DNA from 3 places in the Metabacillus sediminis genome. Region 3 is predicted to be linked to each of the others. Evidence: riboswitches for the same ligand, from Rfam matches in the RefSeq annotation. Region 3 holds a riboswitch; each other region holds the start of a gene.
What was found. A riboswitch is a leader RNA that binds a small molecule or an ion and turns the genes downstream of it on or off. The one in region 3 is predicted to bind cyclic di-GMP.
Positions count from the first base shown of each region.

Region 1 (10,779 bases), 1.1 Mb from region 3:
CGGAACATGGTCCATTTGAATGTTCGAATCATGATTAAACTGCCTGCTGCGCGGGCTAGAACCTCCCCGGCCACAAGACCTAATCCTCCAGCAGAGAAAAAGCCAAGTCCGCTTTGCACAATTGCTTGAGATCCATTCATTGTAAGTTTTGATTTAGATACATTTGTATAATTTCGTTTTCTTAGTTCCCACAATGTGAGGGACTGGAATATTCCAAATCCTAAGAAGCTCAATGGCAATAGCATGAACAGAATATTACTTCTGATATGCAATAATTCCGTAATTGGTGCCCAAAACATTGTCATTAGCAGGATCATAACAATCGCCATAAATGTGTTAATGATAATGGAAAGGGAAAAGATAAGGTAAGCATCCCGATCTTTCTCAGGTAGAGGAATTGCTTGTTCATATGATAACGATCCTAATGATGAGATGCTGTATAATATCGAGAGATAAATGGAAAAGATACCAAATTCCTCTGGAGTATAAAGTCTGGTTAATATTGGCGTAGACACCATGTAAATCATTTGAGCTAACCCTGTACCTGCTGCAAGAATACTTACACTTCTAATAAAATCATCTCTGAAAATGCTCTTAATCATCATACCCTGCTTGATGTTCTTTTTAATGTTTTGAATTTTATTAAATGATTAAGAGGTTTCTTGTTGAAAGGTAATGGCTGATAGATTGGAAAATAATGGCCAAACCAAACGGAGTGTGCATTTTGTTTGAGATACTCAACATATTCTGGAGATGTCCATTTTTCAATTTGAGTGTATCCTTCAGTCATTCTGTATGGTCTCATTTCTGGATGCTGTGCGCTTGACGCGAGCAGATGGACCAATCTGCTTTGAATGATAATTTTTGCTGTTTCTGAAGTAAGCGGATCTGAACCCTCAAATATGTTATTTGCTGAAATTTGAATCAGAGCACCGGATTTCTGAACTAATTCATATAAAATTTCTGGCTGCATTTGGAACGATTTCACTTTCTCAGCATTGGAAATAATAGGGACAATCCCTCTAATTTGTAGTTTATAGAAAAAACTCTCCAAAGAACTCACATTAAAAACAGCTGGAATTTCAACTAATAAGTATTTGCTGGCTTTATTAATGGTTAAGGATTCAACTCTAAAATTGAACGCTTTATCTAACTGATCGGAATAAATCAATTTGATTCCTGGACGAATAGTAATCTCCATTTTTTCTTCAAGAAGCTTGTTATTAAAGAGTTTAATATTTTTTACTAATTGGTTATAGTTTTCAATGTTTGCTTTTCCACTGATATTTTGAATGATAAGAATATGGTTAATTTCCTGTTTATAAGCCTGTTTGGCGAGAGTAAAAGCTTGTTGAAAATCCACCAAGGATTCATCTTCTGATGAGAGAATGCTGGAGCTCAAATCGATCATCATCCCATATAACCTCCGTAATAATAGTGGGGATTGCTTTTATGAGTTTTCTTTTCGTTTAAAATAGCCCCTATTAGTTCATTTGAACTTCTTTTCAGAAGCTCTATTTTTTCGTTTGCATCATCCCTATTTGTTTTACGGGCATTAAGAACATAGATGCAGCCATCCATTTTTCCAGAGAGTAAGATTGAATCTGATACCAGAAGGGGGGAGCTGTCGAATAAAATAACGTCAAACTTTTGTTTTAATCTATCTATGAGTAGATCCATCTTCTTTGATATGATCAGCTCGTGTGGGTTAGGTGAAATTGGACCAGCAGATATAAAACTTAAGTTTGGGATTGCGGTAGACTGAATAATCTCATCTGAACTTGAAAACCCTGTTAAATAATTTGTTAGTCCGCATCGGTTATGCAAGTTAAAAAGTGAATGTCCATTAGGCTTTCGCATATCTGAATCTACAAAAACCACTTTTTTATTGTCCTTAGCCAATGTGACCGCAAGATTTCCACAGGTCAATGACTTACCATCTCCTGCAGAGGTACTTGTTACAAGAATGGTGACTGGCTGCTTAGACTGCCGCAGAATATCTAAATTAGCCCTTACGGACCGGTATGCTTCAGAAGAAGATGAATGAGGTTCAGTATGGGCAACTAATTTATTGTAACGCTCATCTAAATATTTATTTGTCGGGCCTTGTGGAATAATGGCTGGAATCTCTCCCAGGTAAGGGATTCCTAATAAATCAGTGATGCCTTTTTTGCTTTCGAATTTTTTGTTCTTAAGTTCTTTAATAAGCACAAATATGGTGGCCAAAATTAAACCTGCTGCAAAAGATAGCAATAGATTAAAGAGCAAAATGGGTTTAGAAGTAGATGAATAAGGGGTTGCTATTGTTAAAATGTTTACGTTCTCAATCTTCATCAGTTTTTTTATTTCTGATTGAAAAATGACCGCTGTTTTGTTCGCAATTAAGGCTGCATCATCTGGGTTTTTGTTTTCAACAATAATAGAGATGATTTGAGAATTTCCGTTGCTTTCTGCCTTTACATTGTCTAAAAATTCATCTTCCGTAAGAAGTCCATCCAGATCCTTAATAACCAGATCGGCCATTCTTTGGCTCTTTAATATATATTGATAAGTTTCAATGAGTTTTAGACTTGCGTCTATTTCCAGAGGTGATACAGGTTCGGCAGTGTTTGCTGTTGGGGTGGTATTTACGAGCAAATCCGTTTTCGATTCGTATATTGGACTTGCAATGAAATACGTATAAATAAATCCAATCAGCAGGCATACAAACGGTATGGACGTTATTAGAATTTTATTCTTCCTGAGGATGTTAAGCAGATCTTTAATCTCAAACGTTTTTTCCATAGTAATCCTCTTCTCCTAAGTATCAATACTTGTATGATCTTGTTAAATAAATAAGGAGATTTCTTATTTGCTGTGCTTTTTACTGAACTGGATATAGTCGGTAAAAAGCTTAAAATCCTCTTTGCTTAATCCATTCCTTATCGCTGTTTTTAAAAGATCTTCCCATTCTGGATCTAGCTGTTCAAGTCTGCTTTGGTTATTCTGTTCCCCTATGAGATCCTTAACCTCAACACCAAGATTTTCAGCAATTTTTGTAAGGAAATGCAAGCTGGGGTTCTTTTGTACATCTCGTTCTATGTAGCTTAAATAAGATTTGGATACACCTGCCTGATCCGCGAGCTCAGTCAGGGAAAAGCCCCTTTGCCTTCTAATCTCCCTTATTTTTTTTCCTGCAAAAGTCATATGGTTACTCCTTATCTATCAGTATCTATGTTCATTATATAGTACAGTAGATTCTTAATAAAATACAATAGTGGAGTGAAATCCTTAGAAATGTCGAGAAAAAGAACGATTTGGTTCTTTAAAAAGAATTAAATGACAATATATCACAAATTTTACCTGATTATGAAAGAATATCTGGGAATCTGAAGCTTAAATTGAGAACGAGGTGTCAGTAGGCAGCTTGTATATGAGACTAAACTTCATAACTAGCCTGAGCCCGTCTTTTAATAAAGGATGTTCTTTATAAAATAGTTAGCTATTGTTAGATAATTCGAGAAAAAGAACGAAAATGTTCGTTAAAGTGAATATTATGGCAATTTTCGAGATTTTTCAATTAATTAGGACTTAATATATAATCAGATATAGGTATTCTTTATTAAGAACGATTGTACGCCCCATTTCCGGTTAGACTCTATTGAAAAATGTGCTTGAAGAAAGATTGCTGGCGGTTGATTCTTTTCTATTAAGAAAAGTTCAATATAAATTAAAATCTAGGGGGCTTTTAGAATGGGAGTAAAGAAAAAATTAGGTTTAGGGCTGGCATCAGCAGCGCTTGGTTTTTCCTTAATTGGCGGCGGTACATATGCCTATTTTAATGATACTGCAGAGGCAGCATCATCGTTTGCAGCAGGTACGCTTGATTTAAATGTAAATCCTGAAACGATTATTGATGTGAAGAACATCAAGCCGGGTGACAAAATGGATCGTGCTTTTAAATTGGTAAACAGCGGTACTTTAGATATTAAAAAGGTATTACTGACTACTGAGTATACGGTGACAAACAAAGCTGGTGCTGCCGTAAATGTAAATGATTTGGGCAAATCCATCAGAGTTAATTTCTTATGGAATGCAGACAAACTAAATGATGTTATTTATAGCACAACCCTTGATGAATTAAAGGACGAGGACCCTAATGTGATTGATAAAAATGTATTTACACCTCTAATGGAAAGAAAGGGTCTAAAAGCAGGAACAACGGATGATCTATTTGTTCAATTTGAGTTTGTTGATAACAATGAAGAGCAAAATGAGTTTCAGGGTGATTCAGTTACTCTTAAATGGAAATTTGAAGGACGTCACGGTAAAGGCGAAGAGCTGTAAGACAGCCCGGGAAGACGGGAGCTTTCCTGTCTTCCTTTTTCACCTGTTTATGAGAAACCATTAAAGCAGATATACAAGTACTTTGAATCACATTTGATAAGACGCAGCAGCCCATTACACAGGTTTCACCATTTCGTATATCGGTTATTTTATTGAATATGCTAAGTCTAAAGAAGGAAATGCGCTCCTGTTCATTGTTCCTGGTTTGCTGTTGATCGGGTACTCCGTTATGACTATTTGGCGGGTGTTTTCCAGGCTGGAAGAACCGAAGGGTGCATAATCTGCTATTTCATTCATAGCATAAATAATGGCCTGTATGCCAAAGGAGCGGTTTCCAATGAAAACTGCATTCATTTACCTGGCGATTGTCAATGCAATTGATTTGTTTGTTACATTAGCCGGTCTTGAACTCGGTTTTATAAGGGAAGCAAACCCGATTATGAAAAGCCTGTATGAGTGGACGCCGGTAGCGTTTATGGGTGTGAAGCTGATGTTCTCTGTGCTTCTTCTTTGTATGGTGTTTTTAATTCCGCTTAAAACAACGAAAATTTTAAAGGGCGTTACATTTTCTGCCTGCATTTTATATACGTTTGTGATGGTGCTTCATTCGACTTGGATTTTTCATGCAACAAATTAGGAGAGATGATGATGTTTAAAAAAGTATGTCCGCGCTGCGCAAAGTCTTCATATAGCAGCTATAATGGCGGGGAATGGATTTGTCCGGTATGCTCCAATGATTTAACCTTTCAGCGTTCTCTTTTCGAACATGCACAGATGAAAATTACACCAATAAAATCGAAGTACAGTGAAAAAGGGTACGATCCTAAGCCTATCATTTCTTTATATGCCTAACAGCCAACCTGGAGCTTGCTCGAGGTTTTTTTGTATATTTTGGCTCAGGCTGCAAGAAGTGTCTAATGTCCCGGATAGAAAGGTGCAGGGTGAAAAGGAGGAGATTTGGGAAAAGCCCGGTTTGCAAGGACTTCTTATGTGGATCCAGGTGCTTTTTCTGGAAAAATCGTACAAAGGGATGGGTCGATATATTGGTACAAAGAACCTTTTGCCGAATTTAGGCGACTGCTAAACTAAAGGAGGCAGGCAGGAAGAAGTTTATAACAATTTGTACATAATCTGTTACCTATGGAAAAAGTCCTTCCTGGATTTGAATTTGTCGGAATATTTAAAATTATAATGATGCAAAACAGAATGGTTGAGCCTCTTTATTCATAAAGAGTTCACATACACACAGAAAATCAGGAGGAATGTAAAATGGGGATCAAGACAAAATTAGGATTGGGTATTGCATCTGCGGCACTTGGATTATCATTGGTCGGCGGGGGAACGTATGCATATTTCAATGATAAAGCAGAAGCGGCAAGCTCTTTTGCAGCAGGAACGCTTGATTTAAACGCGGTTCCGACTGAGATTGTGAATGTGAAGGACATGAAGCCTGGTGATTGGATGAACCGCACGTTTAAGCTTCAAAATGACGGGACAGTGGATATTAAAAAAGTACTACTGACGACTGAATACACGGTAACGAACAAAGAGGGCGAGCCTTCAAATTCTGAGGATTTAGGAAGCCATATCAAAGTGAACTTTCTTTATAATGCGGACAAGCTTAACGATGTTATTTACAGCACGACACTTGCTGAGCTGAAGGATATGGATCCAAACGCAGTTGCAAGCAATGTCTTTACCCCGCTTTTTGAAAAGAAAAAGGGACTAAAAGCTGGTACAACGGATGATCTGTTTGTTCAATTTGAATTTGTTGATAATGGTGAAGATCAAAACCAATTCCAGGGAGATTCTCTCCAGCTTAAATGGACATTTGACGGACGTCAAGGCGACGGTCAGGAGCTATAATTTCCAGCTTTCATCATAGAAGTTTTACATAAAACAAGGTATCAGGACGGAGGCAGAACAGCAGATTTCAGCTGTTCTGCCTCCGCCTTTACCTTTTTAATTGAAGTTTTTTTCAGGATGAAGACGTTAAAGGTTCATGACTTATGAAGATCAGATTCTACATAACGGACGGGGGATAAAGGATGGGGAGCAGCAGAAGTAAGAGAGGACGCATCTTTCAGACAACGGTAATTTCTTTGACCATTCTGGTTGTTTCAGCTACTTCGTCATCACCCGTTCAAGCTTATTTAAATAAAAAAGCGGATCAGGAAATTGGGTTTCAAATGGGCTCATGGTGGGATGGGAGCAGACTGGGTTTTGAACAAGCGGATATTGAAAAGCCTTTTACTGCATGCAGTTCAGTGAATCTGCCTTTTTCCATTCGTAATAGCGGATTCGGTATGATTGGATCCACAGGCTATCGCATCTATAAAGATGATAAGGTACTGGCAGAAGGGACACTTGGCAAAATCGGGGAGAATCATACAGAGCATCTTTCTATTCAAACGGATGAACCCGGCATCTATTATGCGGAAGTGGATCAGCGGCCGGGTTATGAAGGAAATGAAAACGAGACGGTTCGGACTGCAAGTTCCATTATAACCGTGGCAGAATGCCCTCCTCCTCCGAAAAAAGAGAATAAAAAGAGAGCAGAAAAAAAAGAGACAAACTCAAAAAACATGGAAGAAGAGGGAAAGAAACCTGCAAAAGATTCTGAAATGATCGACCAGGTTGAAGATGATAAGTCAAGTAGTGCTGGAATACCTGAGGAGGATCCTGAGCCGGGAAGAACCCCTGAAGAACTGGCAGCTGATAAGGGGGATTCCGAGTGAAGATGATAAGCCGGGGGTTTACAATTTTACTCTTTTTCATTTTAATTGGACTTGCTTTAGCCGTTTTTTCATCGAAGGCATCCGGTGGAGAGCCAGAGGTTTTCGGCTATCAATTAAAAACGGTCCTATCAGGTTCGATGGAGCCGGGCATTCAAACCGGCTCAGTGATCGCTGTAAAAACGGGCGGGGATATGACGAGATTTAAAAAGGGTGATGTCATTACATTTTGGATGGATGAATATGATTTGGCGACACATAGAATCACACAAAAAACGATGAGCGGGGGTCAAGCTGTATATCGTACTAAAGGTGATAACAACAAGTATGAGGATTCTGCACCGGTTCAATCGGATAATGTAGTTGCCCAATATTCAGGATTTACGGTGCCCTATGCTGGGTACATTAGCCATTTTGCGCGAACAAAAGAGGGCGGTGCGCTAATGGCAATCATACCCGGTCTGATCATGATCATTTATTCCATTTCGACAATCTGGCAAGCCATACTTAGTATAGAAGAGAATCATATTCAAAAAAATAAACGGCCGGGACATGAGTCCTGACCGTTTATTTTTTTGGCTGATCCATCCGCCATTTATTAAATTCCAAAAATTCCCTAAATTGATCTTTGGTGACACCTGACTGCATAGCTTCTTTTACAAGTGATGTCCAGTCCTGATCGAGCTGATTTGCATAAGCATCCTCAGTATTGCCATTCAAAAGCGTATTAACGGAAATGCCAAGCACAGATGAAACCTTTTCCAAAAATTGAACCGATGGATTTGATTGAAGATTCCGTTCGATTGAACTTAGGTAGGATTTTGCTACGCCTGCCCGGTCTGCTAGTTCAGATAAAGAGAGATTTTTTTCTTTGCGATATTTGCGTATGCGTTCACCAATCATGACATCACCTTCCCTCGGATATTATAGCATATAACGAAGGGAATATTTCGGTAAATCGAACAGAATCGACAAAATTTTTTCGACAATTAGGTCAATTGCTGCTTTCATTCTGCTTAGACTGAAGGAAATGCCGAATGTCTTCTTTGCTGATTCCCATTTCGAGAGCTGTCAGGATCAGCTCCTTCCATTCTAAATCCATTTCTTCTTTCACCATTACATTCTCCATCCCATTTCCTCCTAAAATACGTATGTATTTCAGGCAGTCCGGCGATCATCATTGCCTCAATACGGCAACCTTAGACCCGTGACTTTGCGTCCCTGCTTTTCAGCAGGTTTGCCTTTGTCTGACCAAAAAGCTTTTCCCTGTTAAAGGTGATTCTATAGTCTCTATTCACCAGTGAAACCTTTGTACCATGATTATAGAATGGAAAAATAAAAAATGGTGCTGAATTGTGTCGAAATGGAAAAAAATATTAAAATTTTTGATTTTTCAGCCGATATAATTAAAAAATTGTGCGCTGATTTAGGTAAAAAATACCCCCGTTATTAACAGAAATATGGATATTCGGCTCGTATAGCTCTTTTAACGCTTCTTTCTCCAGCTCATAAACCTCCGGCTTTTCTTCCATATCTTCATAAAAGTGCTGAAGAAGCATTAAATCAGCATTCCATCTCTGTCTTGCTTCATCCGCCCATGAGTGGTCATCCTCTGCTATTTTAGTTTCAATATGCTGGCGGATTCTCAGCATCCCGCTTTTTGGAAGAATCAGCGGGGAAAGAGTGAAGCAAAAATCAGGGATCTTTGGTGTTAAGGGAAGCTGATTCAGACGGTCCTGAAAGTTTTCAACCATCGTTCCGCTTATTAAATGGAGGCCAATGGAATAAACGAAATCCTTTTTCATATCACATTGATAAGAGACGGTCATATTCATGCAAAGCCAAGGATGGAGCGGCTGCTGTCCCGAGTTTGAATTGGGTCTTTCATACATGCGGGCAAAAGACCCGAGCTTGCGGGCAGACTGGAAAATCTGATGCAATCTGGGAGAGCCTAAATGAACAAATTCCGTTTTCTCTTCGTCTGTTTCTTCATTTTTATCTGTTAGGAGAGTAAGCTTCATCGGATTTGGATCTCCGCCTGTTTTTTCGAGGTAATGCCAGTAAAACGGGCGATTCATAAGCTCCTTGTCCATTTCAATCGTCAGCTGTATGGCAAGCGCCCCGGCCGTTTTTGCGGTAATCTCGCATTGGTTGGCTATAAAGAATCTTTCCAATAATGTATGAATTTCTTTTTGATTCATTCGTCACCCTCCTAAATAATATCTCCGGCCGCTTTTTTTTCTTCTTTATCATGCTGTGCGAAATCAAGAATCGAAGTAAGGTTTTCCATTTTAATTTTCATTTCTCCATCAGATGCAGAATGGAAAAGGATATCCTGAAGATGTTCTTCAAAGTTCGTAATTTCCATCCTCGTTAAAATTTCATCAAGCTGCCCAATCACTTTTTCAAACAGATTGATTTTTTCATATAGGAGCTTTAAGATGTGCTCCTCTACCGTATTTCTCGTTGACATGTTGTAAATATGAACATCCCGCTCCTGGCCCAGCCTGTGAATCCGGCCGATTCTTTGTTCCAGTCTCATTGGATTCCAGGGAAGATCATAATTAATAATCTGATTGCAGAATTGCAGATTAATTCCTTCGCCGCCTGCTTCTGTCGCGATGAGCACCTGGATGTTGCCTTTAAACAAATCCTTCATCCAATCTTTTTTTCCGCGCTTGAAACCGCCGCGAAAAGGTACAGAGGAGATGCCATGCTGCTTTAAGTACCATTGCAAATACATTTGCGTAGCCCGGTACTCAGTGAAAATGATCACTTTGTCATCAATTTTTTTAATCAGCTCCAGTACCTTTTCAGCTTTGCTGTTCCTGGTTACATGATCTACTGCAGTCAAGAGCTGATGGATGACTGGCTGAGGAATGGGGGTGCCATGTTCTTCCTGGCGGTCAAGCATTTTCTTTAGGGTCATGTATACAGACTCCCTGCTGCTGCATGCTTCTCTTTGCAGCGTCATGATTGAAAAAGTATTGACTCCGCCGGGAATGGCTGTTTTAACTCGGGTTATTTCGTCATAAAGGTGCTGTTCGGTTTCCGAAAACACAATCGGGATTGTTTCCACAATCCGTTTTGGCCAGTCGATTCCAGTGTCGCCGCGCCTGTTGCGGAGCATAACTTTATTGATCAGCTCTCTTAAGTGTTCATGGTATTCCACAGAGCGGTTTTTAGCAGAAAAGACCTCTGTAAAATAAGCTTCGTTCCCAAGGTGGCCTGGCTTTAGGAGGGAAACAAGATTGAAAATCTCTTCAATCCGGTTTTGAATCGGTGTGGCTGTAAGGAGCAGACAATATTTTTTCTTTAAATTCAGGACAAAATCATAATTTTTGGTTTTGCTGTTTTTCAGTTTGTGAGCTTCGTCAATAATGACGAGATCATAAAGCTGATTCAATACAATGTCTCTGTGCGGATTCCGTTTAGCTGTATCAATAGAAGAAACGACGACATCGCATTGCTCCCATACATAGCTTTTCTTTTGCTCAACAGCAGGTATGTAAAATTTTTGATTCAATTCTCTCGCCCATTGCGACACTAAAGAAGCGGGTACGAGAATCAGCACCTTTTTCACCAGTCCGCGAATCATATATTCTTTGAGAATCAGACCTGCTTCAATTGTTTTTCCAAGTCCCACTTCATCAGCAAGGATCGCTTTGCCGTTCATTTTCTCAACGACTGTTTTGGCAACTTCAAGCTGATGGGGGAG
Region 1 is NZ_CP147407.1:2,535,829-2,546,607, reverse strand. It holds gene WCV65_RS13340 (oligosaccharide flippase family protein) at 1-602, opposite strand, end outside; gene WCV65_RS13335 (CpsB/CapC family capsule biosynthesis tyrosine phosphatase) at 602-1,414, opposite strand; gene WCV65_RS13330 (polysaccharide biosynthesis tyrosine autokinase) at 1,411-2,784, opposite strand; gene WCV65_RS13325 (helix-turn-helix domain-containing protein) at 2,848-3,186, opposite strand; gene WCV65_RS13320 (TasA family protein) at 3,733-4,326, shown strand; gene WCV65_RS13315 (DUF5658 family protein) at 4,664-4,963, shown strand; gene WCV65_RS13310 (hypothetical protein) at 4,975-5,178, shown strand; gene WCV65_RS13305 (CalY family protein) at 5,596-6,192, shown strand; gene WCV65_RS13300 (hypothetical protein) at 6,375-7,064, shown strand; gene WCV65_RS13295 (signal peptidase I) at 7,067-7,624, shown strand; gene WCV65_RS13290 (helix-turn-helix domain-containing protein) at 7,629-7,964, opposite strand; gene WCV65_RS13285 (anti-repressor SinI family protein) at 8,056-8,190, opposite strand; cyclic di-GMP riboswitch class I at 8,220-8,313, opposite strand; gene WCV65_RS13280 (YqhG family protein) at 8,468-9,262, opposite strand; gene WCV65_RS13275 (SNF2-related protein) at 9,274-10,779, opposite strand, start outside.
Region 1: it holds a riboswitch for cyclic di-GMP, as region 3 does, so the genes downstream of both, WCV65_RS13285 (anti-repressor SinI family protein) here and WCV65_RS18975 (swarming motility protein SwrAA) in region 3, are expected to answer to the same signal.

Region 2 (10,779 bases), 700 kb from region 3:
AGAAGGCAGCGGAAGTGAAAAGAGCCCCCTTCCGGTCATCAAAATAAAGCAGCAGAAGCATCATGATCATGGTCATTCCGTTGCAAAAAGCCCCAATCAGTGTAATCCGGAATATGCCTAATATGAGGTCTGCATTAAAAAACAGCGGGAATATAAAGAGAGCTAAAAAAAGAACCGCCAGGGAAATAAACCCTTGATTTCTGACAAGCCTCTCAATCTCCTGTTTAAGCACAAGCAGCATTTTTGCTTTTGACTTTCTGATCTGAGTTAACGTCCCCCCATCATTTATGAAGGAAAAGAAATCCCGGTATCTCTCATAAAATCTTGTTTCAATGGAAACGACGAAAATGACATATGACGGCAATATCGTTAAGTAAGCATAAAACACGGCCGTATCATATCCCGGGTGGTAACGAAAGGTATCTAAAAGCCATTGCCCGCCCGATACCCATATAATCCAATTGCTCACCCATAACCCGGCATTATAAAAAATCCCTGTAAACGCAAGCTGCGGATACTTATCAAAATAAGTTAAGTATTCAAATGGCATGGACGCAGCCCGATTTGGGAAAGTTTTCAGCATAGCATTCACGAGCCAGAGAAAGGTCACTGCGATTCCACCCGTAAAACTGCCCATCATAATCCATGCCGGCGTCCATTCTCCTTGAGGGAATGGATTCCATTTCAGCAATATAAACATGCAGCTGACTGACAAGACCCCCCCCGCCAGAAAGGCTAAGGCAATGGATTGATAATTCTTGGCGCCCGACAGGTAAAGCAGCATAATCCATATTAAGTTAAGAAGTAAAAATAATCCCAGCATCATAAATTTATATTCCCACTGCAGAGGTGACAGCAAGGCAAATATAAGCCATAAAAGGATGGCGGCCGCAGCCGTCACCGCCGAAAAACCAAGATAAGAGGAAAATACCTTTTCCTCATTTTTTTCGTAAAGGCAATCAGCCGTATACCTCGTTACAACGAGCTGCTGAAAACCAAATAGAACTTGAGAAAACATAAAGCAGTAAGAGACAGAAATCATAAACAGCTGTTTATTAAGCGCGTTAACCCCAGGGACTGTCTTCAGCAGGACCTGCAGCATAAGAATGGTGAAAATAACAATCAGCCACGGTCCCGCCGTAACAAAAAGAGAATACAAATAGGCCTTTAGCCTGGAAGAATAATAATCTTCTTTAAATAATTTTTGCAGCTGGAATCCGATGCCGGCCAACATTTTCACCTCTCTTTACATATAAATTTCTGTAAAATGTAATCACATCCGAAAGAAGATAGTCATTCTTCACACGATTAAGTCCATTTTTCCCCATTCGTTCAAGAAGTTCCGGGTGATTCATAAACCACCTCAATCGATCCGCGAGCTCCTCGGGCTGAATCGGGGGGATGACAAAGCCGCAAGCGCCGTAAGGATCTTCTTCTCTTCCTTCGATGAGTTCTCTGCAGCTTCCTACATCCGTTGCCACCCATGGCCTTGATGCCGCCATTCCCTCTAGAATAGCCAGCGGCTGCCCCTCTGACAAACTGGTCAAAACACATACATCGAAGGACAGCAGGTAATCCTGAACATTCACCTTACCGGTAAACGTAACCCATTGCTCAAGCTCAAGACTGACAACTAAATCCTTGCATTCCTGTGCATACTCGGGTAATTCTTCATCGGACCCTAAAATAGACCAATGAAACGAATATCCCCATCTTCTTAACGTATTGGCCGCATAGATCATCGTTTTTATATCCTTGATCGGTACAATTCTAACGATAGCTCCAATATGAAAAACCGGCTTCTTTCCTTGAAGAGTTAACGAGGTATTGATGTCTATTCCATTTGGAACAATCGCCGTTTTCTCAGCCGGAGCCCCGAGCTCCAGCTGATAGCCGCGGTTTTTTTCAAACAGCGTGATAACGTCCTCTGCCTGTTCATAGGCAATCCTGGAAAGATGATGAAAAAAACGAATCCACCTTTTTTTGTATATGACTGGAATCCATGATGATTGAAGGATTTCCTCTTCCCTCTCCCTCGAATAGATTCCATGCTCCGTAATGATAAAAGGAATGTTTTGTACAATGGATATATAGGACCCGATTAACCCTCCATATCCGGTTGAAGCTGAATGAATGACATCGACTTTGCTGTAATCCTGCTGGAGGAGATGCATGACCGGTGTATACATGGATTTCCACATCCACATATAATCAAGGAATGACCCATACAGCTCCTCATATTCATAGCATTCTTGTACAAGAGTGTAAAAAGACTCGCTTTCAAAAAATTCTTCCACCGACCCCATTTTTTCCTGATTCCCAAGTATAAGCAGTGCCTTAGGATCCAGCGTTTGGAAGGTAAACCATTTGAACAGAAGCGACAGTTCTGCTTCTGTAAGATTGGATTTTACCTTCTTATCCGGAAAATCCGTTATTAATTCCACATTTTGATGATGAACGGTATTCTTCGTAAGTGAATATTTCAGTTCACTATTCTTTTTCTTTTCTGGAGTAATCGTAAAAAGAGAGAATTCGATATCTTCCATTCCGGTAATCAAGGTATGGATCCAGCTTGATACTCCGCCGCTTACGTAAGGATAACTCCCTTCAGCGATCATTCCTACTCTCATTTCCTGCTCGCCTCTTCCCATTCAATGACAGCATCCGGCTTGTTCATGTGTAATAAGTACAGTCCAGGCTGCCGCTCTTCAATTTTCCCGAATGGATAACTTCCCTCTTTCAGTTTTTTCCCCTGCTCCAGCCTTAAATAAAACAGAGAAGGCTGAGGGACGTGATAGCCGTGAATCTCCACCCCGTTTTCTTTATAGGAAATTGACCATTGACCTTCCTGATAGGCAGCCATTCTTTTTTTTGCATCTATTTGTTTATAGCCTTTTACGTATCCAAAGTTTTTTGCAAGAAACTCCTGCATATTCACATACTCTCCCTTTAAACTTTCCCAGCTTGCATTTTTGGAGCGGTCTTCATCCAGTACATCGTCCGGATGAATAAAATGAGAGAATACCCCCATGTTTGCTATAGCATCCGTCAGCTGAAACTGATCCTCTTTTGTAAACGTATAGCCGCTATTAATTCTTGGAAAATGATATAAATCCGTATAAACAGAATCATAGCCAAATTCCTGAATTAAACTCCCATTGGAAGGGTCACCAGTATAAAGACTTGAAAGGACCTCCAAATCCGGCATGGTGTGCCTTAAAGCAGAGATTCCGGATCGATTCAGCAAATTGGATGGCGGAACATAGGTCTTTAGCTTTTGATCAGGAAAAAGCTCCTCCTGAACACCTCTAAGTTCAAGGAGCGAACTCTCCATCTCTGATTGAGACTCCCAGTAGCGGTATCCAAACTCAGTGGAAATCGGCTCTTTTTCGGTCACTAGTGCTTCATGGTTATACCCATGCAATGCAAGCTCTCCGTTTATCGATAGCAGCTGCCTGCCATAGGCAAGCAAATCTTTCTGGTTCATTTCCATCAGCTGTCCTGTTAAAAGGCGGGGCTTGTCAAGGTACGTCCCGATAATGGCACCAGTGTATGGAAAATCATAATTTTGACTGATTTCTTTCATGTCCGGCCACCATATTTTTTTATAAAATTCAGGATAGGCCATACCATATTCCTTCCTGATTTTTTTTGACTCTGCTTCAGCAATCGGGGCTGGAAAATCATCTATATACATGACTTTTCCTCCCATTTGTCCAGAGACAAATGCAGGGAAAGCGAGACTAATTGATTGAACAATCAGGCCGCGTGTACTTTTATCTTGCAGGCTTGTCCCGTTCCAGTTTACAACCCTGCCTGAGCCTGCGTCACGAGTCCATAGTAAAGGAAGCGATCCGGCGGACATATAAGTCTTTGCATCAGGCTGCAGCTCTGTTTTCAGCATGCTGTTAGAGAAATAGTTCGAATTTGAATCCAGGTCAGGATATCCTTTAAAAAACGAATCTGAAAATGTAATGCCTTTTACTTCGTCAGCAAATCCATCCGCTTTCTTTATACCGAGCAATTCATTCCATTCAGCATCAGAAAACCGGTTTGCTAAAAAAAGCCGGCCGCCGTCATTTACAAATCGTTCAATCGAATTAAAATCCCAGCGGGCTGTATCCTCTCCCGTTAAAATAAGCAGAGTATACGGGGATGGTTTTTGGGTGCCTGCTTTCTCAGCAGCAATGACCTGATACTGAATTTTCGCGTATTCCAGTGCTTTTTTTATATTAAAAAATGTTCCTTCACTTAACTTATCTCCCTTTTCAGGCTCGGTTAAATAGATTTTCATATTCCCGGCCTTCTTTTCCGGATGAATCGAATTCATATAAGAAACTTTTTCTGCCGGCTTCTCATTTGGGCTAAGCGGCAAGTTGGAATAAAAATGATCGGAATTCATAAATAGCACTCCTGCAAGCAATAGAATGACTGCTCCAAATGTAAAAATAGCAAATCGGGGAATCCGTCCATTCACTTTTGTTCCCCTCCTAAATATCGGATAATTTCTTGCTGATTTCCAGGGAAAGAAACCAAGTCTGGATGATTTCTAAGCCGATCGGCCAGTTCAAAAACCTTCTCCCATCTTTCTTTTGTATAGGAAATCTTCAGCCATCCCCACATGACGTTAGCAGAATTAGGGTTTTGTTTTAAAAGCCCTTCAAAAATACGCTCTCCTTCGTCAGGATTTTTTTCGAATAAATATAAGCCAAGTGCTTCTGTATACTTTGGATCATCTGGAAATGCTTCAGCTGCCTCTCTCAAAAAAGCTTCATATTCAGCCTCGGTTTTCTCTCGAATCGCAGAAGAAAGCAATTCGCTCGAAAGATAATCCTGATAGGAGTCCAGCAGCTGCCTGTAAGAGGACGGCCGGTCCGTGACCTTTTCTCTTTTTTGCTGCTGGATAAGATTTGATAACCGATCGTGTAGAACATTTGTGATGGTCGCTGCATAATGTACGGCCTCCATATCAGGATGGTTAAGACCCTTTTTAATGATTTTTTCCTGATTGACCGTATTTTCATTCGACATATGCAGCAAGAGATTTTTCATCATCCACGTATTTTCCGTACTGTGGCTGGTCATGTTAAGCAATTCACGATCCTGCCTCAATGTTTCTCTCAAACTTTCAAAATTGTATACCTTATTATGAATATAGCTTGAATATTCCTCCATAAAGGTATCATCCTGTTTTCTCATGTATGCCAAAAGCAAAAACCAGCCATACACGAAACCAAGGACAGGAACTGAGAATGAAAGAAGAATCCATAATATAAGAAGACCATACTGATTCTGTTCAATTTTTTTGACATAGTAAAATTTAGACAAAAAAATGGATGCGATAATTCCTAAAAGAGACCCTGCGGCAAAAATCCATATCATTTTAACGAATCCACCTCTTTTGCAAGAGCTCTCTGCAATCTTTCTTTCACTGCCTTTTCATTTACAGGTTCTACACCTGGCAGGAGCACATAAAGAACTTCCATCTCTTCATCCCACCCCGCTGTATCAAGCTCCCTTAGCTGGTTTTTCATTAAGAGATCGATTTCACTCAGATTATGGCCCGCTGTATTCAGTTCGAAAATAACAAAGGGCTGCCCGATCTTTTCTGCCCTTTCAAGCTCTGCATTAAATCGTTTAAAAAAGGAAGCAAGCTGAAAGATCCCCGTACCAGGATATCTTTCATGCTGATTTTGCTCCCGCTCATATTTATAGGCAAAGCCGAGTCTTGTGCCCATCCACTTTAAGCACCAGTCAAGCCACTGAACTTGCTGAGCTGTGCAAGCCTTTAAATCAATGCCATCCACCGCCAGTATATACCTCTTTTCTCCATAAATAAAAACCGGACCTGCGAGTACCGGGGAGGCAGAATCATCTTCCCGTGATCTAAACAGCACATGAGAAGATTCCTGCATCACTTTAGTTAACAGAGAAGGCATTTCATCCATCCAATAATTCGATTGCAGCTTTCCTTCCCTGTTTGTATTTATTTTGGATCGGATTGAATCACCGTGATTGGAGATTAGATATAAAACGAGCTGGCTCCCTTTAAATTTCTGGTTAACAATACGCACCATTTCATTAAAAATCGTGTCCGAATCTGTAAAATGAAGCGCCGTGATCATTTCATACATTTCTGCATACTGATCCTCTGATTCTAAAAATCTTCTTCTATAACTCTCATTTACAGATAATGCTTCGTCTAATGTTTCTTCCAGAAGCTTTTTATCCTCAGAAATTTCTTCATATAAATATGTTATATCGGAATATCTTTCTTTGTGGGATTTACTTGAAAGTCCAGTAAATAGAAGAAGGAAAAAGAATAGCACCAGCGGGAGCAGTTGATTGAAATCTGTCAGATACAAATATAGATCCCCGCCGCTTTGATATTCGTATGCAAGCGAGGTGAAAAAGGCTATGAAAAAGGGAATTAATCCAAAATATAAGCCATATCTCATAGAAATAAGGACAATCACAACAGACCAAAGCACCTCATTCAGCATAGGGAGACTGTCCGAAAAGAGGAAAATCAGGAAGATGCTTAAGACGGATAGTCCAATCGCTTCAGTTAATTTTAGAATAGTATTAGTTTGTCTATAGATCATTAGAATCACTTCCTTTTATAAAAAATAGGTTGAGTTCAGAAAAATAGGCTGATATGATTAGGACAAAAGGTGATGGGCAAACTTGCTGAAAAGCAAGGACGCAAAGGCATGGGTCGTCGACTTCTACAAAGAAGTACCGATCGCCAGCCTGCGAAGCTACCATCCCTCGTTAAAAAACGGAGGGATTACAAATGAATAACGTAATCAGATTTTTTGTATTGGCTTTTTTTGCTGTATCTAGTATTATTTCTTTATCTCCCGCTGCTTCTGCTTTAACGACTTCTTCTCCCGCTGCTTCTGTCCAAAATGTTTCTGCTGCAAATGGAGTGTTTGATAACGTGAAAACCTACAAAATTTTCTACGATGCTCCCACCCCGGCTATCATCAATAAAATGAAGGCTTATGACCTTGTCATAATAGAGCCCCTTCTTTACACCAAAACCCAAATCGAAACGATTAAGGCAAATGGTACGAAAGTATTCGGCTACATCAACTCGATGGAAGCTGATAATTGGAATACCGCATTTTTGCAAAAACTTCAGCCTGCCGATTACTATCAGCAATCCAGTCAGAAATACTATATTCAGCAATGGGATTCCTACCTGATGAATATGGCTTCCCCGCACTTCAGACAATTGCTGCTTTCAGAGATTGAAGCCCAGGTTCACAGTAAAAATATGGACGGCGTCTTTTTTGACACCGTTGGAAATATAGATGATTATTTCAGCGAAAATCCTGACGAGCTTGCTAAACAGCGCGCAGGTCTTGGGGAGTTGCTGAAAAGTGTAAAAAACGCCTACCCAGCACTTGGAATTATCCAGAATTGGGGAATGGAGACTCTTAAAACTACGAGTAAAAATTATGTAGATGCGATTATGTGGGAGAATTTCAACCACAATGTTGTCTCTAAAGATGCTTGGTCTAAAAATCAGATGAGCGATTTAAAAGCCATTCAGAAGGAAACTGGACTTAAAGTTCTTACTGTTTCTTTTGAACAGCACTCTAAGAGTGATTGGTATTCCGTGCAGCAAGGATTTATTCATTATAAAGCAACAAAAGACTTTAATAGATGGTAATTATTATATCAACCTAAAACACCCGGTATTTTTCGACAATAACTAGTTCTCCATTCTTATTAGACTCTAATCCACTTAATTGACTTACATTATTTGTAGCACAGCCGTAAGATGCTGGCAATATTCGAATAGGCTCAGTAAAACCAGACTCGCCTCAAATGCGAGTCTGGTTTTTTGTAAGGTCCTACCATTCGTTATAATTCATTCTACCCATTTCTAACGACTTAGTCTATTTAGAATATTTAAAATTCAGGAAAAAAGGTAACTTATTTCACAATAAGTATTCTTCCTAACCCATTACCCTTTAATTTAGAGAAACATGCGGAATACAAAAAAGAGGCTGCGGTCTATATTCCGCAGTCTCTTTCGTCATTTATTTTATAGGCTTTTTCCAGAATCCAATGATAAGAGCTGTTACTGCTGCTCCGATAAGGATGGCGACAATATACAAGAACGGATTGCCATCTACAACTGGAATAACAAACGCTCCTCCATGAGGTGCAGGAAGCTTGATGTTAAACAGCATCGATAGTGCTCCGGCTGTCGCTGCGCCAATCACTGATGCTGGAATGACCCTTCCTGGATCTGCAGCAGCAAACGGAATCGCTCCTTCTGTAATAAAGGTAGCTCCCATAATGTATGCCGTTTTCCCTGCTTCCCTTTCCTGCTTCGTAAATTTACTTTTAAAAAACGTTGTTGCAAGAGCCATACCAAGTGGAGGTACCATTCCTCCAGCCATAATAGCTGCATGAGGAGCAAAGTTTCCAGCGTCAATCATCGCAAGACCGAATGTGTAAGCCGCTTTGTTCAACGGTCCGCCCATATCTACCGCCATCATGCCTCCAAGAATTAATCCAAGAAGGATTAGGTTTCCTGTACCCATCCCTATTAACCAGCCGTCAAGAAGATTCATTAACGCTTTTGCCGGTGGAATTACCACTACGATCATGATGACTCCTGTAAATAGAATCCCGAACAGCGGATAAAGCAAAACTGGTTTAATTCCTTCGAGTGCATTCGGTAACCGGCTGAATGCCTTTTTCAGAAATAAAACGATATATCCGGCAAGGAAACCGGCAATCAGTCCCCCAAGGAAGCCTGCGTCTCCACTAGAAGCAAGCAGGCCTCCAACTGCTCCTGGTGCAAAACCGGGTCTGTCGGCAATACTCATGGCGATGAATGCTGCAAGGATCGGAATCATTAATTTAAATGCATTTCCTCCGCCGATGGTATTCAAAATTTCTGCGATTTGATTATAGCTTGGGTCTTCAGGATTTGCGGAGTTAATTCCGAACATGAAGGAAATTGCAATCAGTATACCGCCCCCTACTACAAATGGGAGCATATTGGATACACCATTCATTAAATGCTTATAAAATCCCGTTCTCTGTCCTTTTTCTTTTTGGCCCTCATCGTTCTTTCGCGAGCTGCCCTGGCTCCTTTTATAAGTAGAAGCATCCTGTTTCAGGGCACGTTCGATTAGCTCCTGCGGCTTTCTGATTGCCTGGGCAACCGGCACTTCTATCACATGCTTGCCGTCAAACCGCTCCATCTCCACCTGCTTGTCAGCTGCTACGATGATCGCGGAAGCCCTTTCAATTTCATCCTGCGTTAACAGATTCTTCACTCCGCTTGAACCATTCGTTTCTACTTTGATCATTACACCCATTTCTTTTGCTTTAGCTTTCAGAGCGTCAGCCGCCATGTACGTATGAGCAATCCCGGTTGGACAGGCTGTCACAGAGAGAACCAGCTGTTCAGCTGAATCCGATACAGATTCCTCCTCCTCTTCAGACATCGCATCCTCTTTTGAATTGATGGCTTCCAGCACTTCATTTTCTGTTCTTGCTTTCTCCAATTTCTTTCTGAATTCAGGGTCCATGAGGAAGCTGGACAAAGAAGAGAGTGTTTCTAAATGGGTATTATTTGCACCCTCTCCAGCTGCAATCATAAAGAACAAATGACTTGGCTGCCCATCTAAAGCCTCGTAATCGATGCCGGTTTTCGAACGGCCGAATGCAATAGCAGGACTTTTCACAGCACTCGTTTTGGCATGAGGGATAGCAATGCCCTCTCCAATTCCTGTTGTGCTTTGTGCTTCACGGGCAAGAATCGCCTCTTTATATAATTCACGATCATTCAGTTTTCCGGCATGATCCAGCTTATTTACAAGTTCTTCAATCACTGCTTGTTTTGAAGCCGCAGATAAATCCAGCAGGATGGTATCTTTAGTCAGCAAATCTGTAATTCTCATCTTATAGCCTCCTCATCCAATTTTCTCTATTTTTACTTGTTCGAGCAGTTTTTCTGCTTCTTCCTTTGTACAAAGATCATGCGAAAAAGCTGTCGCGCTTCCTGCGGCTGTTCCAGCCCGAAACGCTTCCTCATAATCACCAAATTTTGTATAAGACGCCAGGAACCCTGCTACAACCGAATCTCCTGCACCTACAGAATTCTTTAGGATTCCCTTTGGAACAGCAGCTTTAAGAACCTGATCTTGATTAATAAATACTGCTCCTTCACCAGCCATTGATACAATGACGTTCCGGACACCTAAGCTGATAAGCCTTTTCCCAAAGTAAGCGGCTTCATTTACCGTGGACACTTTTGTGTGAAACAGCTCTCCCAGCTCGTGATGGTTCGGCTTAATTAAAAGCGGTTCGAATTGCAATGTTTCCTCCAGTGCCGGACTAGTCGTATCAATTACTGTCTCTGCGCCTGCATTTTTGCAGATTTCAGAAAGCTTGCTGTAAAATGTCAGAGGCATTGAGGAAGGAATGCTTCCGGCAAGAACTAATAAATCTCCTTTTTCCAGCTGGTTTATTTTTGAAATCAGCTGCTCCTGCTGCTCGCCTGTAATAATAGGACCTGAAGCATTAATTTCTGTTTCCATTCCGGTTTTTAGCTTGACGTTGATTCTTGTATTATCAAGGACCTCAACAAAATCTGCTGCTATTGATTCTGATTGAAGGAAGTTTTTTAAGAAATCACCTGTGAATCCTCCCGCAAAACCAAGGGCCGTACTTTCCGTTCCCAGCCGTTTCGCTACTCTTGAAACGTTAATGCCTTTTCCGCCCGGGAAAAGCTGCGTTTCCTTT
Region 2 is NZ_CP147407.1:2,945,972-2,956,750, forward strand. It holds gene pelG (exopolysaccharide Pel transporter PelG) at 1-1,234, opposite strand, end outside; gene pelF (GT4 family glycosyltransferase PelF) at 1,194-2,630, opposite strand; gene WCV65_RS15305 (DUF2194 domain-containing protein) at 2,627-4,477, opposite strand; gene WCV65_RS15310 (hypothetical protein) at 4,474-5,382, opposite strand; gene WCV65_RS15315 (hypothetical protein) at 5,379-6,605, opposite strand; cyclic di-GMP riboswitch class I at 6,671-6,761, shown strand; gene WCV65_RS15320 (putative glycoside hydrolase) at 6,797-7,681, shown strand; gene WCV65_RS15325 (fructose-specific PTS transporter subunit EIIC) at 8,055-9,935, opposite strand; gene pfkB (1-phosphofructokinase) at 9,948-10,779, opposite strand, start outside.
Region 2: it holds a riboswitch for cyclic di-GMP, as region 3 does, so the genes downstream of both, WCV65_RS15320 (putative glycoside hydrolase) here and WCV65_RS18975 (swarming motility protein SwrAA) in region 3, are expected to answer to the same signal.

Region 3 (10,779 bases):
TTTTAGCTGCATCAGCTAACATATTTTTCATCTCAATGACCGAAGGCTCGCTGCATGAACCAGTTTCAGCCTGTACTCCTGCCGGTGTCCATAATAAAGATGCGGCTAGTACAGCTCCTGTTAATAATTTCACTATTTTTACCCCCTAAAGTTTCTTCTATCATTCTATCATGTAATAATTACCAATAATAGCAAAAAAATAAAAGCAGATGCTCATTGCAGCATCTGCTTTTCAGTAGAATTATAGGTTTAATTTCGCTTTAAGCGCCAGCTTGCGCTCTTTTAAATCGGCATTGATTTTAGAAAGACTGTGGTATCCGCCTGCATGCAGAGCGTTCCCGTCTGCTTTAATTTTAGAAGCACGCGTTTCCAGTCTTGATAGAGTTTCAAAATGTTCAATCGCCGTTTTTACAGATCCCTTAGCAATGAGGCTGTCAATATCATTCATGAGACGATACATGGATACCTCATATTTTGTTGTTTCACGGGCAATTTTCGCTTGGGTAACAAAGCGGTCATTGAACACTTTGCGGTTAGATGCACCGTACATTTTTCCAATTACACTTTCCGTTTTGCCAATTTTGTAGGAAAGCTCATCGTATAGCTTGTTCGTTTCAGCATCCAAACGCTGTCCGCTAATTAGTTTGGACGTGAGTTCATTTGTTTCTTTTTCAAGATCCATGCCCGTTTTTACAGCATCAATCACTCTTGCAGAACGATTCATGTATTCTGTAAAACTAGCATCCTTGCTTTTTGCCTTCAACCTATTGTATTCCCCGATTAAAGAAGAATCCAAACCGTTAATTTTATCGGCAGTCGAGTATTTGGACTGTAAATTGCTAGCTAGCTCTTTTGCAGATTGTGTATAGTTCTCAGTCGCAGCAGCTAGTACAGTTCCTAGCGTAGAATGTCTTTTTGCGCTAACGTATGCATTGCGCCAGTAGCTCTCTCCAAGTGAACTTGTCGTTACACCTTTTGAAGAGGATGCGTGAATGAATTGGTTGCCTCCAATATAAATCCCTACGTGGGAAACGGAAGGCTTGCTCATCGTTCTGAAAAATACGAGATCTCCAGGCTGTTTACTGGATACACTCTCCATACTGCTTGAATTGTACATTCCATCAGCCGTACGGGGTACGGATAATCCTGCTTTATTAAATACATAGCCTACAAACCCTGAGCAGTCAAAGCCGGATGGAGTGGTTCCTCCCCATTTGTACGGTACTCCTATGTATTGCTTGCTTATATTTATGATATTAGTTTCGAATGAAGTAGATGCAGCTTTCGCATCGTTGGCTGGCAGATACGAACTGAATAATAGAGATGTTGCTAATCCAAGAGCAATAATCGGTTTCTTCATGTTCTTCCTCCTTTGGCACAAGATTAGTATACATGACGGATGAAGGAAGTAGTATAACAGTTCTATTACATAATTCCGTAATGTTACAATAACATTACAATAAAGTGATTTTACGATTAATTATGTCACGTTTCAGCAAATTTTTTTGTCAAAACCCGGTTAAATAGGTGCTTTTAGAACCTAGTACTAAACGAGTCTCATACAAAAAGAGAAGGTCAAAAGACCCCCTCTTTTCATTATCTATCTAAGCTCATTTTCAATTTGTTTCAGTGTTGTTTCAAATCCCGGCAAATCCGGATATTTTCCTGGATACAATTGGTTTCCAGCTTTTTTTACAGCTGCTGATCTTTCAGTCAATCGGTCATAAAGATTAAACTTCTCTTGCAAAATGACCGGATCGGTTCCTTTTGCTTTCAATTCTTTAATTTCTGCTAGAAGACGGTAGCGTGATATTTCATAGATCACCGTTTCCTTGGCGATTTTTGCAGGAACAAGATATTTTTGTCCAAACAAGCTTCTTTCACTGCCGCCATATACTTTACCAATGGAAGCTTCTTCTTTTTTCAGCTGCCTGGAAAGCTCATCATAAGCGGCTCCAGTTTCATCATTCAGTGTTCCGTTTGCAGCAAATGACTGCAGCTCACTGCGCTCTTTATTTAGAAGATCCCCTGCTTTTACAGCATCAATAAAGTAGGCAGCCTGCAGCCGAATCTGTTTAGCATTCCTTACATTTTTCATGGCATTTTCTTTATAATAGGCAGGCAAATTAGAGGCGATGCCCTCTGCTCTTTTCACTTCATAATCGGACTGATCATACAGTTTTTTCATAGAAGCCGATATGTATAAGTTTGCTTGTGACTTTATGTTCGCTGTGTAATGCGGCTTTAATTTAAAACTTGACTGCAGATAGCTGTTTACTTGCGAAACCTGCTGATCATACGTTGAACCAACCCGCTGCTGGTACAGCTTATAGCCCTCTTTCGCAGCGTAGAGCCCTACATCTTTGTTTTCCTCCCATACCTTGCTGAAATTTTTCAGCGGAACACTCGTATCTCCTACAAATGGAGAGATTTCAAGCGTGAAAGCAGGGCGCTTGTATGTCTGCAGGAACCAGTCTGTAAATCCTCCTCCAGACGGGTTAGGTCCAGGATATACGAGCCGGTATCCAGTCATTCTTCCAAGCTGCTTCGCGTAGTTCAAATCGCGCGTATAGCGGGCACCGGTCTGGTAAAAATTCCAGAACAGGATTTCTCCGCTTGAATGATAGCTTAGCGACATTTCAGGGTCAATGTCCTTCATAAACCCCAGGACCACTTTGGTTTCAGCAGTCGATGCCGGGCTGTAGCCTTTAAAGTTTTCTGAAGCGGGCTTGCCCGGGCTGCAGCAGATCGACGACCATTTTGCATCATATTGACGGTTCAGGTCGACCCCTTTTGCGTTTGCTTTCCAGTGTTTAAAATCCGCGCTTCCTCCATTCATCTTTAACGCAGATGACTGACTGGAGGCCGGAAGTGATTTCACGCCATATTGCTGAAGTGAAACTCCGTCAGGATTCACCATGGGCATAAACCAAATCGTAGTTTGGTCTAAAATTGACTTAGCTGATAGGCCATTGATTGTTGAGTTACTGTAATAGGCTTTTGCATATTGATCAATCATCTTCATATTGAGACTGGTAGTCATCCACTCTCTCGCATGGTGTGAACCGTTTACAAAAACCTGCGCAGGGCCTTTCCCGATCGAGACAGCGTAAAGATCACGTCCATATTCCGATTTTCCAACTGATTTGTAGCTCACTAAGTGAGGATATGTAGCAGCAAGCGCTTGTAAATCCTTTTTCATTACATCATACGTATAGACCTGATTAGCATTGACAGAGAACGGGGCAGCAGAGGCTTTCTCTTCTGTGCCAGTGAAGCTTTTTGTGCCAGTGAAGCTTATGCAAAAAACAAAGGCGGCAATTATCCAAATTAATTTTCTCACTCTCTCGTTCCTTTCCGCTTTTTCTATCTCTCTAACAATCTACCATGAAACGGAGTCATTTCCAGACTTGACTTCAAAGGGCCGACCGTGTATTTAGCGGAGGAAAAAAAGAACCCGGGAACAGGGCTCCCGGGTTTTCATTAGTTTTTATTATAAATCATAGATTGCTTATTGTATTCTAGATAAAAACCATTTCCTATATCTAATTTATTACCATCGACATTCAGAATTTCATATTCCTCTCCCGCCTGCAGCTTCATGACAGGAAGAGCTTCCCCATATTGGAACATCATCGAGTCTGATGTAAGTTCGACAGTTCCTACATAGTAGGACACATCACTTGTTTTTTGAACTTTGTAGCCATTTCCTACATCGTAATATAGACCGTCATAGCTATAAACCCGAATTTCCTCACCAGGCTTAATCATCCTGAACAATTCTCCGTCCGGTTTCATAATCGGTGCTTCTGTAAGAGTTAATACTCTTCCCACATAGGTGGAAATTTTATGCGGCTCGTTGTAGAAGTAATGGTCATTTCCTACGTGATAGTAGTTTTTATAGGTTCCATACACACGGTAGAAAGCTTTACCAGGCAGCTGTTTAACCGGCACCATGGTATTTCCTTCTTTTTTGTACAGCAGCAGCGGCTGTTTAGAAAACACTCGTGCAACCGGGAATGGTGAATCGGATGTTAAGACATTTGGTATCTTAATTTCACCCGGTTTTAACACATGCTCTTCTGTTAAATCATTTGGATTCAGCCTCCAGAGATTGGAGCGGAGATTATAATACAGATTCCCTTTATTATCTTTTGCCAAGTCGAACACATCACGTGTATCGTAGCTTGTAATTTCCAGTGTATTTGTATCAACCTTAAACAGCATTCCCTGGAAGGTTCCGTACAGATCTCCGGAAGGATCCTGCATCAAGCTCTCTGTCTTGTACATTCCCTGGATTTGGTTAGGTGTGATGGGATAAAGATTCGGCATCCCTTTGACTGGATCATAAACGAGAAGCTTGTTATCCACAATGCCCCACAGTCTTCCGTCTGCAGTCATGGTCAAAGCAGAAATCTTAATCGCATACCCGCCGGGAAGTTCGATTTCTTTTTTAGCATAATTCGAGCTGTTTGTATCAATCGCAAACAATTTGGCTGTCTCTTTTGAGAGATTTCCGCTGCCGTCATAAGCACTCGTTCCAAGGTACAAGGTTTGGGATTGATTGTTATAAACCATGGCCGATGCACTTTGCTCGTATGGAAGGGATTCCTGATGAACAATTTGCTGCTGATTTAAGTCATACGATAGGAACATACCGGACTTCTGCCCGCGTTTTGGAACCGTTCCCGTATAGAGTCTGTTTCTTTCCTGGTCAGTGGCCATAGCCTTCGGACGATCCTGTCCATCTGCTCCAAGGTCCATAATTTTTCTTGGATTGCTTCCTGCAGCCCATTCCTTAGTTGTATCGTATTCATACACAAGTGCATCCGGATAGACACCAAAAAACATCTTCTCATTCATGGATGTCATGTCCTCAACCTGTCCAAGACCCTCATACATCTTAGTTGTATCGGTTTCTGGATTATACACTCCAAGTTTTCCGGAGATGAATCCTGAACTGTAAATGTTTCCGTTGACCCCGTTTCCTACACTGTAGATTTCTACAGCCTGCGCAGGGAGCTTTAAGGAAGAAAGTTTAAAGCGATCTTGTGCAAGGTTATATTCATAAAAGCGGCCGCTGTTTCCAGCCAGGCCTACAAGCTGGGTCTGTCCATTTACATTAAGAATATCCAATGATACGGCGCCTGCACGGGATAAGTTCGAGTCTAACTCCCGGCTGCTTCCGTCTGTTGGATTAAATTCAAATAATTTTCCCTGGGCACTGTAAAATACGTTCTGGCCATTCCAGTTTTCTGATACTCCTCTGGAGTCTGCCGGCAGAACATGCTCCAGCTGATTGCTTTCCTGATTCAGGACGAGCAGTGTACTTTTGTTTTCCATTTTCGCATATACTTTTCCGCCCGCCAGGTCCAGATCATAAACAGAGGCGGCAGATTTATATTCTTCAGGCAGAATATCTGTTTTTTCATTTGTATTCAGGTTCCACTTAATAAGAGCTGCCGGAGAACCGAGGCCCACATATAATGTGTTATTGTCTTCATCATATTCAACACTTCTTGCGTACTTGCGTCCATTCATGACAACACCAAGGCTGTCAAACCCTTTGTCATCACTATATGTAAAGACCGTTCCGCCATATGAAGTTACACCAAATACCCGATTTTGCTTCGTATCATACGTTAAATCCCAAATGGTTGTATTGGATGCTGAGGGTTCTTTACCCAAGTCTGAAAGCTCTTTTGTATCAGGATTATAACGGTAAAGATTTTTGTTAGGAGTAGATCCCAGCCAAACCTGACGATCCGGACCAACCTCAATTGACCAGGCTGCAGTAGCATCAGTCAGAGTCTCCATATCAATCACTTGCTTCGTCTGTAAATCCATAACAACAAGCTTAGCAGGCTCACCCTGCAGCAGTGCATAATAAAGCGGACGTCCATACTGATCCTGTCCGGCTTCACCTCGTATTACATTTACATATTGAACTTGCGGACCAATATTTTTATACGGTCCTTCCGTGGCAGATGCGGGGAATGCGAGCAATGAAATGAGGAGCAGGGCAGATAATGACATACGAAGTAACTTCACAATAATATCCTCCAAAACCTTTCTTTAATCCAATTTCCCTCCCAGAAAATCCGATTATTTCTCTAATATGTATATTCTACCAAACGTTAGGATTTATGTCTTAGGAATTTGGAAAATCACTTTAAAATTATTGGGAGGAAATGTATACTTTTAAAAATATCAAATTCAGGTAAATTTTTCACTTCGGGGAGTTTAAGGTTTTGTAAAGATGCCACATAAAAAAACCCCTCACACTGATGTCAAGAACAGCATGAGGGGCTCCCGCTTTATGAAAATTTGAAAGGGGAAACAAGTTAGGTGAAAGAATCTAAATGCTAAGACGTATGTTGTTTAAGATTTCTGTCTATCTGCGTCTATGTATGTGGCATACAAAAAATCACTCGATACTTTCGTCCTAATTGTATCATAATTTTTTCCTCAATTGTTAATAATTTTTTGCAGTTTTGGATTATTGAAGGAAAAAATTATTTTTTCTGGGTTTGTAATACTCAATGCTTTCTTCAGAAGACCAAAGATTCGTATTCATAAGCGAAAAGTCCAGCTTGCAAGTATCGTCTGGTGAATTGGAAATAAGCTGTTCCAAGAGCTTCACATCATTTTTTAACCCTTTAAATGAATCATACTCTCTGGACTTATTGGGCCGGCCGATATGATGCTGAATATAATCTTCAAGTGTGGAACTGCTGATATCCGAAAAACTTGTGCAGCTTGTATAATTTACACAATATCGTATAAATAAGGTCACAGCATTCTCTGCTTTCCTGCTTTTTAAAATTTGATTCTCTCTCATAACAAAATCAATTTCTCTCCGTATTGAATAGCTCCTGATTTGCTTATCATTCATTCGCTGATCAAACGGGGTTAACTCATTACTCATTCCTATGCACCCTCCATTAATAAACCTGAGCCGCATAAGCTTAAACAGACCAAATCAAATTTCTCTGGTGTAAGCACTTATTTCCTACGGCGGCCTGACGATCCTAGCATTATAAATGCCTTAGACTCACGGCTTTGCGTCCCTGCTTTTCAGCAGGTTTGCCTTTATACTGGTATATTTGGATTTTAATCCAATAGTGACTATTATACTATTGTTTTGGAATATTATCTATATTCTACATGAATTATCCTTAAATACAGATCAAAAAACCCCTGCTCATTTTCACTGCGGGGGTTTATTTTGATACGATTCTTAATTATTTTCCTGCACTCTGATCGATGATACGTCCCTCTACAGCAGGCTTAATACCAGGGTTAGCTTTTAGATACTGACTAAACGTCTCCCAGTCTGTAAAACCTGGTTCACTGACCCGGCCTTCATCGTAAGCTTTTTTAAACATCGTGTAATTGTCTCCGCCAGCTGCAGTAAACGCGTTTGTAGCTACTGAATACGTTTTAGCTGGATCAAGAGCGGTATAGTTCGTCCCATCCTCTTTCACTTCTACTTTCACGACACGCTGACCAGCAGGCTTCGTGCTGTCATACGTGAACTTCATTCCTGCAACATGAAGGAATGCTCCTGCTTCTTTCGGAGCCAGTTCTACACTATGCTCAAGTGCAGCTTTAATTTCGTCACCTTTAAGGTTCATAATTGCAAGGGAGTTCCCAAAAGGCAGAACTGTGAGGATTTCACCCATTGTCACATCTCCTGCATCAATGGATTCACGAATTCCACCGCCGTTTTGAACAGCCATTACGGTTTTAGGGTTGATGGTTTTGGCTCTTGCAAGCATCCCATCGGCAATAAGGTTTCCAAGGTTCGTTTCCTTCGTACGGACATCTGCACGAACTCCATTTAGAGCTACTTCTGATTTTGCTACCACTTCGTTTTTAACCTTATCAATAGCCGGTCTGTACTTTGTGTTAAGGACAGAAGCCGCTTCCTCATCTTCTTTAATCACAAATTGATCCCCTGATTTTTGATCAATATCAATCAGTTTGCCAGCTTGCTTAATTACCTTTCCTTTTGTGTCAAACTCTACATCAAGCACACCAAGATTCTTGCTTAGCTCACCAGTCTGAACAATAACCGTTGGCTCAGCACCTGTGTTGTCCATTACCGGTGCACTCAGCATGGTATGAGAATGACCTCCGACAATTACGTCAATTCCTTCTACTTCTTTTGCGAGAGTTACATCGTTATCTCCGCCGCCATCCTGGTAGCCGATATGAGTTAACGCAACAATTTTATTGATGCCTTGCGCTTCAAGCTGCTTAACCGCTTCTTTTGCTTCAGCAATGTAATCTTCAAATACAACATCTTTACCAGGGCTTGAAATAGTGGAAGTCTCAGCTGTCGTCAGTCCGAAAATCCCCACTCTTTCTCCATCTATATTCTTCACAATGGCCCTGTAGGCTTGCCCATCCTTCGGTTCAGCTGAAACGTCAGATCCGGCATAAGCTTTCATATTGGCATCTTTAGAGAAATCAACATTTGCACTGACGAATGGAAACTTCGCTTTTTTAACAAAGTCGGAAAGCACTACTGTTCCAAGATCAAATTCGTGGTTACCAAATGTCATTGCATCATAATCAAGAAGATTCATTAGCTCAAGGTCAGCCTGGCCTTTAAATTCGTTAAAGTAAAGCGTTCCGGAAAATACGTCTCCAGCGTTAAGAAGCACGGAATTTTTCTTTATAGCTCTCGTTTCTTTAATGGAAGTAGCAAGTCTTGGAGCACGGTCCAGGTTCGCATGCGTGTCATTTGTGTGCAAAACGGAAAGCTCAAAGTTTGTTGGAAATAGAACTTTATACTGAGTTCTCAAGTCCATTTTTTCCTTCATTAGAGCAGGTTCAAGGGAAGCATCAATTAAAGAGTAGAATTCTTTTAGCAATTGATTGTCAGGATATAGTTTCGTAAGCTCGGCTCTTAAATCAGCACCTTTCGTTTCAAGCATGCTGATAATTGCAAACATTTTATCCGCTGTTCCTTGGTCTTTAGCCGAAAGAGCAGCCTTAGCTTTTTGATGATAATCATAACGGGTCATTTCATAGGAGAAGGATTCAGTCGTCAGTTTAGCAGGCAAGACGAAGCGAGTATTCACAACTTCTCTTGATTTCGGGCCATAAACCTTTGAAACCATTTTTTCAAGCTGCATCGTTTGCTTTCTTAAATCATCGTATGCTCTTCTAAGCTCCGATGGAGACAGTACTAGAAAATCAGCTTTTACCTTGTATCTTGCACTGTCCAATTTTTCACCGTATTTAACGGCGTCAATTATGTAAGCTGCACGCAAGCGCTGAATCTCAGAGAACTCAAGACGATCGTTCATTAGCCTTTTAATGCGGGGACTGCTAAGCTTTGAAACTTCATTTCTCGCTGCAGATATGGCTTCTTTGGAGTTATTATAGCTTTTTAGAATACTAGGAGATAACAGCAAATCTCCGGATTCATCCACCTTGTAAAACGTGGATAGAGAATTGGAATAAAACTCAGCGTTCTTCACTGCTTGTTCCGCTTTAGAACTCGAAGCTGCCTGAACTGGATTGACTGCTACAACAGTGGAAGCTGCAGCTGCAGCCGCTATACTGGATTTCAAGAATTTACTCTTCGACATTATTTATGTTTCCTCCTAAAGTTTTCTAATAAGCTCCGCTAATACGCCCCCTATAAAAAACGCTTTGGGGTCAAAAAGCTTACTTATCTTTGAGTCTATCGTATTAGCGATTTTATATCTATGTTATGGATGTAAATTATTTGTTTATTTTGTAAATTGGTGTGTTTTTAGTTGCAAGACAAAAAAGCCCCGCAGAGATATCCACGGAGCCTTTTGAATTCCTTCTGGTGGTGACCGGCACCTTTTTTAAAATCTCTCCAATAAGTAATAGCCTAATACTATGAACTGAATGGGGATCATGCCTAATGTAAAACAGCCATTTGTGCAGCCGCAGCTATCCAGGCACCCATTTGTACAGCCGTCTCTTCCCCTGTCGTCAGGCTTTTTCTTCTGATGATCAGAATACTTTTGATCTTGCAGGTTCGTTCACCTCTCACGGTAGTATGTATTAAGGCTGACCCTGCCATTCGTAAATTTCCGGCTCCACGCCTCTTGTGCATGTGGATGCATGTGGGGGAATACGTATTTTTCTATATGGTTTTTTACGTCACTGGGCTTTAATGTATTACCGGAGCAAAAATGAAATAATCATACAACTTTTTCAGACTGTCTCTTTTGTTTTTTTGTTGCTATAGTTACTTGTATTTTATGACGTAAAATATTGGAATGACAATACACCTTGATGTGGAGATTCAATGCTACGCCTAACTTTAAGTTATTGATAAGCCACGACTTTTATATTTTCATTCAATTGTGTCAATCTAGTAAATATTTTGAAGTCAAAAAAAGACCCTGCTTAAAAGCAGAGTCTTTTTTATAATACTTTTAAATTAGTTAGATACAGTGATGTTAGCAGGAACAGATAGTTTGTTGCCGTTAGCATCCATGATATCTAGAGTAGTTAGAGCTTTAAGAGACAATCCTTTAGAAAGTTCTGTAGCTGTAACTGCAGGGATATCGATAGTAACTGTAGTTGCGCCAGCTGCTGTTAATGCAGAATCAACGTTGTTAGCAGTTGCTCTTGATTGTCCGCCAACAAGTACTTCAAAGTCATTTGCAGTTGTTGCAGTCTGCATTACTTTTTCAGAGAATGTAAGAGTGATTTTGTCAGTAGCAGTAAGTCTAGCAGCTGTTACGACTGGTGCAACGTTCTCTTTGAAGTTTTTAACTGCAG
Region 3 is NZ_CP147407.1:3,649,679-3,660,457, forward strand. It holds gene WCV65_RS18955 (transglycosylase SLT domain-containing protein) at 1-133, opposite strand, end outside; gene WCV65_RS18960 (NlpC/P60 family protein) at 242-1,360, opposite strand; gene WCV65_RS18965 (M14 family zinc carboxypeptidase) at 1,601-3,343, opposite strand; gene WCV65_RS18970 (hypothetical protein) at 3,484-6,051, opposite strand; gene WCV65_RS18975 (swarming motility protein SwrAA) at 6,500-6,928, opposite strand; cyclic di-GMP riboswitch class I at 7,014-7,101, opposite strand; gene WCV65_RS18980 (5'-nucleotidase C-terminal domain-containing protein) at 7,245-9,605, opposite strand; gene WCV65_RS18985 (hypothetical protein) at 10,436-10,779, opposite strand, start outside.